Regions from separate parts of the Streptomyces sp. NPDC043680 genome, predicted to be linked through region 2. Evidence: riboswitches for the same ligand, from Rfam matches in the RefSeq annotation. Region 2 holds a riboswitch; each other region holds the start of a gene.
The links. A riboswitch is a leader RNA that binds a small molecule or an ion and turns the genes downstream of it on or off. The one in region 2 is predicted to bind cyclic di-AMP.
Positions count from the first base shown of each region.

Region 1: it holds a riboswitch for cyclic di-AMP, as region 2 does, so the genes downstream of both, AC0666_RS30680 (transglycosylase family protein) here and AC0666_RS17505 (M23 family metallopeptidase) in region 2, are expected to answer to the same signal.
Region 3: it holds a riboswitch for cyclic di-AMP, as region 2 does, so the genes downstream of both, AC0666_RS18335 (LysM peptidoglycan-binding domain-containing M23 family metallopeptidase) here and AC0666_RS17505 (M23 family metallopeptidase) in region 2, are expected to answer to the same signal.

Region 1 covers NZ_JBWKCE010000024.1:17,389-20,654, forward strand. The annotation lists gene AC0666_RS30675 (LysM peptidoglycan-binding domain-containing protein) at 1-993, shown strand, start outside; cyclic di-AMP (ydaO/yuaA leader) riboswitch at 1,276-1,444, shown strand; gene AC0666_RS30680 (transglycosylase family protein) at 1,447-2,142, shown strand; gene eno (phosphopyruvate hydratase) at 2,398-3,266, shown strand, end outside.
Region 2 covers NZ_JBWKCE010000007.1:201,805-205,070, forward strand. The annotation lists gene AC0666_RS17500 (GntR family transcriptional regulator) at 1-192, opposite strand, end outside; gene AC0666_RS17505 (M23 family metallopeptidase) at 408-1,202, opposite strand; cyclic di-AMP (ydaO/yuaA leader) riboswitch at 1,216-1,374, opposite strand; gene AC0666_RS17510 (M16 family metallopeptidase) at 1,559-2,926, opposite strand; gene AC0666_RS17515 (M16 family metallopeptidase) at 2,947-3,266, opposite strand, start outside.
Region 3 covers NZ_JBWKCE010000008.1:67,137-70,402, reverse strand. The annotation lists gene AC0666_RS18345 (hypothetical protein) at 1-38, opposite strand, end outside; gene AC0666_RS18340 (tyrosine-protein phosphatase) at 193-999, opposite strand; cyclic di-AMP (ydaO/yuaA leader) riboswitch at 1,311-1,486, shown strand; gene AC0666_RS18335 (LysM peptidoglycan-binding domain-containing M23 family metallopeptidase) at 1,489-2,448, shown strand; gene AC0666_RS18330 (SGNH/GDSL hydrolase family protein) at 2,617-3,266, shown strand, end outside.

The DNA.
Region 1 (3,266 bases), on a different contig from region 2:
CGCCAGGTACCCGCGATTGTCGTCACCGCCGGAGTCACCGGCTCCGCGTTGGCCCTGCCCCTGCTCGCCGCCACCGGCGCGAGCGCGGCGGACGCCTCCACGTGGGACAAGGTCGCAGAGTGCGAGAGCGGCGGCTCCTGGAGCGCCGACTCCGGCAGCGGTGCCTACGGCGGACTCCAGTTCACCCAGGAGCAGTGGAACAACGCGGGCGGCCTCACCTACGCCGCGCGGCCCGACCTCGCCAGCCGTTCCCAGCAGATCGCCGTCGCCGAACGGGTGCTGGCCTCCCAGGGCCCCGAAGCCTGGCAGCTGTGCGCCGCCGGGGCCGGGCTGACCCAGCAGTCGCCCGCCGCCGCGGTGGACCCGGGTACGCCCGGCACCCACGGGCCGATCGCCCCCACGCCCTCCCGCCCGGACGACGCCGTCCCGGCCGGCGGTTCCGGCGCGCCCGCCACGGACTTCGGGGCACCGACCCCGACCCCGGACCCCTCGTTCACGCTCCCCGCGGCGCCGCTCGCGCCCTCCAGCGGACTGCCCGTCATGCCGGCGCCGGACGACCCCACCACGATCCCTGTGTTCCCGGGCGACCCGACGACGAGCCCTGTGGTCCCCGCGCCGACGGCCCCGACGCTGCCGTCCGACCCGACGAGCCCTGCGCCCCCGACCGACCCGGCGAGCCCCACGCTGCCCGCCCCGGCCGACCCGAGCGCCCCTGCGGCGCCCGGCGCCCCGGGCGCCTCCACCGACCCGGCGGGCGCCGGGGATGCCTCCGCCACCGGCAAGCACCGTGGTGCCCCCGCGCAGGAGACCCCGGCCGCTCCTGATGCTGCGTCGGAGCCCACGTACACGGTCAAGTCGGGCGACAGCCTGGCGACCATCGCGGATGCCAAGGGAGTCAAGGGCGGGTGGAGCGCGCTCTACCAGGCCAATGAGCAGGTCATCGGCGAGGACGCCAACCTGATCAAGCCCGGCCAGAATCTGGATCTAAGTTAGCAATATGGGCAGTTCGGGCGCCCGGAAGGTGCTGAATGTCGGTTATCGGCAAGTGAGACATGTGTCTCTTCCGGTCAACTGGCGTGTCACGCCCTGCGTCTTCCGCAAACCCCGTCCTCACCTGCGCAAACACCCGTAAGAGGAGCGCAAGTAGGGGCCGTTTCTCCCCGATGTCGCGCGTTGAACATCGGGGAGGGACCTGTCTACCTTCTGAACCGCCCGCCATCGCGGGCCCCTTCGACCGCATCGCCGAATCCTGCCGGCGGACGGGGGGAACAGTCGTCGCGTCAAGCGCCGAAGGCAGGAGCGGGGGACCCAAGGTAGGTGCCGGGCCCGGCCATTGAGAGATGGTCAGGGAACGGCTTGGGGTGAAGCCGCGCGCCAGTCGCGCGGCCGGGCAACATCGGCCCGAACCCGACAGCTCACCTCGTAGGCGTCGGTGAGGAGAACTCCATGCTGCTTTCCGGCAAGGGCAAGCACCGCCGCGCCTCCAAGGCCGCACGCATCGTCACGCTCGCCGGCGTCACCGGCGTCGCCGTCGCGGCACCCCTGATGGCGGCCGGCTCGGCCAGCGCCGCGACCGCCTCCGAGTGGGACCGCGTCGCGCAGTGCGAGTCCGGCGGCAACTGGGCCATCAACACGGGCAACGGCTACTACGGCGGCCTGCAGTTCTCGTCCTCCACCTGGGCCGCGTACGGCGGCAAGGCATACGCCGCGCAGGCCAACCAGGCCTCCAAGGCGCAGCAGATAGCCATCGCCGAGAAGGTCCTCAAGGGTCAGGGCAAGGGCGCTTGGCCGTCCTGCGGCGTCGGCCTGTCGAACTCCTCCTACACCGGTGGTGGGACCGACACCCCGAAGAAGACGGAGCAGAAGACCCAGCCCCAGAAGACGCAGCCGAAGAAGACGCAGCCGAAGAAGACCGAGCCGAAGCGCGCCGAGGCGCCGACCACCCGCTCCGAGCGCTCCGAGGCCCCGGCCGCCGCTCCGGTCGGCACCGGCTCGTACGAGGTCAAGACCGGCGACACCCTCAGCACCATCGCCGAGGCCAACGGCGTCAAGGGCGGCTGGGAGAAGGTCTTCGAGCTGAACAAGGACACGGTCAAGGACGCCGACCTGATCTTCCCGGGGCAGAAGCTGAAGCTCAGCTGACCCCCGCACGCACTCCCCGCCGCCCGGCGCGTCTCCGCACGCGCCGGGCGGCGGCACGTGCGGGTCGTGATCAAGGCCGTGATCAAGGCCGTGATCAGGGTCCCTATGTCCCGGAAGCGGGGTATTCGGGCCCTTTTTCGTCCCAGGAGCCGGGCGGTCGGGCGGCCCAGTGCCCGGAGCCGGTTAGGCTCTAGTCGGCAGGGCCGTCCCACGGCCTCCCGCCACCGCACATCCAGCGTCACATCCCAGAAGGAGATGCTCGTGCCGTCCATCGACGTCGTCGTAGCCCGGGAAATCCTGGACTCCCGAGGCAACCCCACGGTCGAGGTCGAGGTGGGCCTCGACGATGGCAGCACCGGCCGTGCTGCAGTTCCGTCCGGTGCCTCCACCGGTGCCTTCGAGGCCATCGAGCTCCGCGACGGTGACCCCAACCGCTACATGGGCAAGGGTGTCGAGAAGGCCGTCCTCGCGGTCATCGAGCAGATCGGCCCGGAGCTCGTCGGCTACGACGCCACCGAGCAGCGTCTGATCGACCAGGCCATGTTCGACCTGGACGCCACCGACAACAAGGGCTCGCTCGGCGCCAACGCCATCCTCGGCGTCTCCCTCGCCGTCGCGCACGCCGCGTCCGAGGCCTCCGACCTCCCCCTCTTCCGCTACCTCGGCGGCCCGAACGCGCACCTGCTGCCCGTTCCGATGATGAACATCCTCAACGGTGGGTCGCACGCCGACTCCAACGTGGACATCCAGGAGTTCATGATCGCCCCGATCGGCGCGGAGTCCTTCTCCGAGGCGCTGCGCTGGGGCGCGGAGGTCTACCACACCCTCAAGAAGGTCCTCCACACCAAGGGCCTCTCCACCGGCCTGGGCGACGAGGGCGGCTTCGCCCCGAACCTGGAGTCCAACCGCGCCGCGCTCGACCTCATCGTCGAGGCCATCAAGCAGGCCGGCTACACCCCGGGCAAGGACATCGCGCTGGCGCTCGACGTCGCCGCGTCCGAGTTCTACAAGGACGGCAAGTACGAGTTCGAGGGCCAGTCCCGCTCGGCCGCCGAGATGACCGAGTACTACGAGGAGCTCGTCGCGGCGTACCCGCTCGTCTCCATCGAGGACCCGCTGTTCGA
Region 2 (3,266 bases):
CGCGCCGGCGTGCCGCCGGGTGGTGACGAAGCCCTCCGACTCCAGAGTGCGCAGCGCTTCGCGGACCGGGACGCGGGAGACCCCGTAGCGGCGGGCCAGGACCTCCTCGGTCAGTCTGCCGCCCGGCTCGAACACCCCGGAGACGATGTCGTCGCGGATCGCTGTGCATACCGCGTGCGCAGGAATACGCAAGACCGGACCTCCGCCTATTTCCGACTGCCGACGTCATTTTGGCGCGACCTTGTGGGCCGCAGTGCGACTCTATTGCAACACGCGATATTTTCCGAGCACGGACAGAAATTCCACGGATATTTATGGCCACAACGCGCAGACCCCGGCTCGGTGAGCCGGGGTCTGCGAAAGGATGTGGTGCGCGGCAGGCGGGCGTTGCAGGCCCGGCCCGTCCGTCAGACGTCGACGCCGTGCTGGCGCAGGTAGGCGACCGGGTCGATGTCCGAGCCGTACTTGGCGCCGGTACGGGCCTCGAAGTGCAGGTGCGGACCGCTGGAGTTGCCGGTGGAGCCCGACAGGCCGATCTGCTGGCCCGGGGTGACCTGCTCGCCGACGGAGACGCTCAGCGAGGACATGTGGCCGTACTGGGTGTACGTGCCGTCGTTGTGCTTGATGACGACGTTGTTGCCGTAGGCGCCGCCCCAGCCGGCCTCGACCACGGTGCCGAAGCCCACCGCGTGCACCGAGGTGCCGGAGGCCGCGTGGAAGTCGATGCCGGTGTGGCTGCCGGAGGACCACATGCCGCCACCCGCGTGGTACTGGGTGCTGACGTACGACTCGTCGAGCGGGGAGACGAAGGTGTTGAGGCGCTTGCGCTCCTCCTCGCGGGCCGCACGCTCCGCGGCCTCGCGCTCCGCCTTGGCCTTCTCCTCGGCCTTCTGCTTGGCCTCGGCGGCGCGGGCCTTGGCGTCGGCCTCGGCCTTCGCCTTGGCGGCGGCGGCATCGGCCGCGTTCTGCTGCGCCTCGGCCTGGGCCTCGATCTCGCCCGCGAGGTCCTCGGCGGTGACCACGGCGTTCAGGCCGGTGTCCTCCATCGAGGGGGCCTTGTCCGAGGCGGCGAACGCCGGTCCGGCCAGGGAGCCCACGACACCGGTGGTGGCGAGGGCGGCGATGCCGGCGTAACCGGCGGTCTTGCGGCTCAGACGGCTGGAACCACGGTGCTTACCGGCGGCACGACTGCCAAACGCCATGAAGGGGCTGATCCTTTCCTTCCTTCTCGCCTACCGGGTTAGCTGACGGGTTCGGAGCAGGAAGGTCTCCTACGGGCCCCCTCTGGCGAGGCGGTCCGATTCACCCCAGGGACGCTTGTGGGTCCCCGGCTCCCCAGGCTCGCGCCTGACGGGGACTCGGCGATCGCTGCCCGGTGCCGCGGGTGCGGCGCGTACAACTGACGGACAGCACGCCCGACGCTAGGCGGATCATCAGTCAATCGCCAAACAGACGCGCTCTTTTGTTGCGTACGCCACAGCCCATACGAGCCCGCTCTCCGCCAAACAGACAAAAAGGGCTCCGGCGGACAAGCCCGCCGGAGCCCTGGACGTATCGGTCAGTTGCCGACGACGGTCACCTCGCCGATCCCGAGGGCGCGCACCGGCTCCTCGATCTGCGCCGCATCACCGACCAGCACCGTGACCAGGCGGTCCACCGGGAAGGCCGCCAGGACCGCCGAAGTCGCCTCCACCGTGCCGGTTTCGGCCAGCTGGGCGTACAACTGCGCCTGGTAGTCGTCCGGAAGCTCCTGCTCGACCTGGTCGGCCAGGGTGCCCGCGACGGCCGCCGCCGTCTCGAACTTCAGCGGGGCCACCCCCACCAAGTTCTGTACGGCCACGTCCCGTTCGGCGTCGGTGAGGCCGCCCTCGGCGAGGGTGCGCAGCACCTTCCAGAGGTCGTCCAGCGCCGGGCCGGTGTTGGGCGTGTCCACCGAGCCGCTGATGGCGAGCATCGAGGCGCCCTTGCCGTCGGCGGTGGAGCGCAACACCTGGCCGAAGGCGCGCACGCCGTAGGTGTAGCCCTTCTCCTCGCGCAGCACCTTGTCCAGGCGCGAGGTGAGGGTGCCGCCCAGGCAGTACGTGCCGAGCACCTGCGCCGCCCAGACCCGGTCGTGGCGGTCCGGCCCGATCCGGCCGATGAGCAGCTGCGTCTGGACCGCGCCGGGCCGGTCCACGATGATCACGCGGCCGGTGTCGTCGGCGGTAACCGGGGGCACCGGGTGCGGGGCCGCGGTGTTGCCGGTCCAGGCGCCCAGCGTGTCGGCGAGGACGGCGTCCAGGTCGATTCCGGTCAGGTCGCCGACGACCACCGCGGTGGCGGTGGCGGGGCGTACGTGGGCCTCGTAGAAGGCGCGTACGGCCGCGGAGTCGATCCGCGCGACCGTCTCCTCGGTGCCCTGGCGGGGCCGCGACATCCGCAGGGAGGCCGGGAAGAGCTGCCGGGACAGCTCCTTGGCGGCGCGGCGCTGCGGGTTGGCCAGCTCGTGCGGGATCTCGTCGAGCCGGTTGCGCACCAGCCGGTCGACCTCGCTGTCGGCGAAAGCCGGCGCGCGCAGGGCATCGGCGAGCAGCCCGAGCGCCTTCGGCAGCCGGGAGGCCGGGACCTCCAGCGAGAGGCGCAGGCCGGGGTGGTCGGCATGGGCGTCGAGCGTGGCGCCGCAGCGCTCCAGCTCGGCCGCGAACTCCTCGGCGGAGTGCTTGTCGGTGCCCTCGGACAGCGCGCGGGCCATGATGGTCGCCACCCCGTCCAGGCCCTGCGGCTCGGCGTCCAGCGGGGCGGCGAGGTTGACCTCGACCGCGATCACCTTCTGGCCGGGCCGGTGGCAGCGCAGCACCGTCAGGCCGCTCGGCAGCGCGCCGCGCTCGGGGGCCGGGAAGGCCCACGGCTTGGGCTGCCCGGCCTGCGGCTGCGGGTGGAAGGTCATCGTGACGGCTGCGGTGTCGCTCACTGCTCCGCCCCCTCGTTCTCGGTCTCGGTCTCGGTCGCCGCGGAGCCGCCGGCCGCATCGGCCGCGAGCGGCTCGTACACCAGCACCGCGCGGTTGTCGGGGCGCAGTCGGGCCGCGGCCACGGCCTGCACCTCCTCGGGGGTGATGTCGAGGACGCGCTGGACGGCGGTCAGGGCGAGCTGCGGGTCGCCGAACAGCACCGCGAAGCGGCACAGTTCGTCGGCGCGGCCGGCCACAGTGCTCAGCCGGTCCAGCCACTCCCGCTCCAGCTGCGCCTGGGCGCGCTCCATCTCCTCGGCCGTCGGGCCCTCGGCGG
Region 3 (3,266 bases), on a different contig from region 2:
GTCCACACCGCCCCGTCGTCGGCGCGGTGGAAGGCCACCCGCCGGCCGTCGCCAACCGGGCAACTGCCGTATTCATTCCGCCGGTTCGCCGCCGCCGTCGGGGCCGCCCGCCGACCCTGCGAGTCGGCCCTGTCCGTCGGCCCTGCCCTTGCGATGTGCGGGGCGGGGCCGACGGGTGCCGGACGACGCGGCCTAGTCGAGCAGGTGCTCGCGCAGGCGGGTCAGCGTCGCGGGCGTGAGTCGGAGGCCTTCGGCCAGATAGCGGTCGAGGCCGCCCCAGTGATCGTCGATGGTGTCGAAGGCGGCGGTGAGGTACTCCGCACGGGCCTCGAAGAGCGGGGTGATCAGTTCCACCACCTCGGGGGAGTGGACCTCGGACGGCTCGCCCGTGCGGCGCATCCGGTAGCGGCGGTGCGGGGCGTTCGACTCCAGGTAGTCCGCGGTGATGGCCTCCCGCTCGACGCCCAGCGCGAGCAGGGTGACGGCGATCGACAGCCCCGCCCGGTCCTTCCCGGCCGCGCAGTGCATGAGGGCCGGGACGCTCGCGTCGGCGAGGGCGTGCACGACCCGGCTGTGCTCGCCGGTGCGGTTCCTGACCATCGAGCGGTACGAGGCGGACATCCGGGCGGCGCCCTTCCCGTCGCCGAGGAGGGCGCGGAGCTGGTCGAGACCGCCCTCGCGGACCATCGTCCAGAACTCCCGCCCGTCGGCCGGATCGGACAGAGGGATGTTGACGTTGCGGACGCCCGGCAGCTCGACGTCGAGGCCCTCCAGGGCGTGGTCCGCGTCGTTGCGGAAGTCGAAGATGGTGTGCAGGCCCAGCGAGGCGAGGAATTCCGTGTCCTTTTCGGTGGCATGTGCCAGATGTCCGCTTCGGAACAGTCGTCCCGGCTTGATCCTGCGCCCGTCGGTGGTCGGCAGGCCGCCCACGTCGCGGAAGTTGCGCACTCCGACCAGCTCCGGTTCCACCGGTGGGGTGTGGGGTATCTGCTGGGTCACGGAAGTCTCCTCCGTATCGTCGCGGATGTCCGAATTTGGACCACTTGGACGCAACTTGCCTGTACAGAAGGGTAGATCGCGTCCCCGCCCGTGAGCCAGATCATACGGTGACCGTGCGTGCCTGATCGCGGTTCTCGAATTGCCCTGTGGGAAGGGTTGTTGCCGCCGCGGAATGGACACAGGGTGACCGGAATTCCGCCGATCGCCCACTGCCGGGAAACTGATGGGTAATTCATGGCTTGTTCCGTACGGTCCGGCTGGATTACGTTCGCCCCGATCCGGATGGACCGCCGAATCCTGCCGCCATCCGGGAACCGCACCCGACTATTCACGCGCGCGGCAGGAGCGGGGGAACCAGGTAAGCCGCTGCTCCGGATCTTTCTCCCGGACAGCTCGGGGTGAAGCCGTACAGGTGCTGTTCCTGTCCGGCCGGACATCTCCAGTCCGAACCCGACAGCTCACCTCGCAGGCGACGGAGAGGAATTCGCCATGCCTGCAAAGGGTAAGCACCGCCGTCCCAAGTCCCGCTCCCTCGCGCGTGGTTTCGCCGTTGCCGGCACCGGCGGCGCGGCCCTCGCCCTGCCGCTGATGGGTGCCGCCGGCGCCCAGGCGGCCGGCGCCCCGGCCGCGGCCCCCGTCACCGCTCCCGTGCAGGCCCCCCAGGCTCCGGCCGCGCTCCAGGCCGCTCCCGCCGCCGCTCCGAGCGTCTACACCGTGGTGCCCGGCGACTACCTCTCCAAGATCGCCGCGGAGCGCCACCTCGCGGGCGGCTGGCAGCAGCTGTACGCCGACAACCGCGAGGCCGTCGGGGCCGACCCGTCCCTGATCCACCCCGGCCTCAAGCTGACCCTCGGCGCCGAGGCCGCGGCCGCCCCGCACGCCCCCGCCCGCAAGCAGGCCCCGGTCCAGAGCCAGGCACCGGCCGAGAAGCAGGCCCCGGCCGAGAAGCAGGCCCCGGCGCCCAAGGCGAAGGCCCCGGCTCCCCAGGCCGCGGCCGAGGCCGCGCCGGCACCCGCCGCGAAGAGCCGGACGGTCACCGCCGCCGGCTTCGTCGCCCCGGTCGGCGGTGGCGGGATCTCCACCCAGTACAAGACGCCCGGCGCCATGTGGTCCAGCGGCTACCACACCGGCGTCGACTTCATCGCGAGCTCCGGCACCTCCGTCAAGGCGGTCGGCGCCGGCACCGTGGTCTCCGCCGGATGGGGCGGCGCGTACGGCAACGAGGTCGTCATCCGGCACGAGGACGGCAAGTACTCCCAGTACGGCCACCTGTCACAGCTCTCCGTCTCGGTCGGCCAGAGCGTGGCCGCCGGGCAGCAGATCGGCCTCTCCGGCTCCACCGGCAACTCGACCGGCCCGCACCTGCACTTCGAGATCCGCACCGGCCCGTCCTACGGCTCGGACGTCGACCCGCTGGCCTACCTCCGCTCCAAGGGCGTGAGCATCTGAAACCTCCCGCCGCCGCGGGGGCGTCCAGACCCGCGTGAGGCCGGGGCCCGAGGGGGGTCCCGGCCTCACGCGCTGTTATCCCGTACCCACCTCGTGGTATAGATCACGGTCCGTCAACCCCTGCCTACGGTGGCGTAGGTCACGCGCCGGGGTGAAGGATAAGGCCTCGTGGCAGCGACGACGACGACACTCAAGACCATCGGCTCGTACGCGGCGATCGGGGACAGCTTCACCGAGGGCGTGGGGGATCCGGGACCCGGGGGGAGCTTCGTCGGCTGGGCGGACCGGCTGGCCGTCCTCCTGGCCGATCAGCGCGAGGAGCACGACTTCCGGTACGCGAACCTGGCCGTACGAGGGCGCCTCCTCGACCAGATCGTGGCCGAACAGGTGCCCAGGGCCAAGGAACTCGCCCCGGACCTGGTGAGTTTCTGCGCGGGGGGCAACGACATCATCCGACCCGGCAGCGACCCGGACGCCGTGGCGGAGCGCTTCGAGGCGGCCGTCGCCGACCTGACCGGAGCCGTCGGACTGGTCATGATCACCACGGGCTTCGACACCCGGGGCGTGCCGGTCCTCAAGCACCTGCGGGGCAAGGTGGCGACGTACAGCGCGCACGTGCGCGCCATCGCCGACCGGTACGGGTGCCCGGTGCTCGACCTCTGGTCGCTGAAGTCCGTCCAGGACCGGCGGGCCTGGGACGACGACCGGCTGCACCTCTCGCCCGAGGGGCACACCCGGGTCGCGCTGCGCGCCGCCCAGGTGCTGGGGCTGGAGGTGCCGGCGGACCCCGACCAGCCGTGGCCGCCGCAACAGCCGCG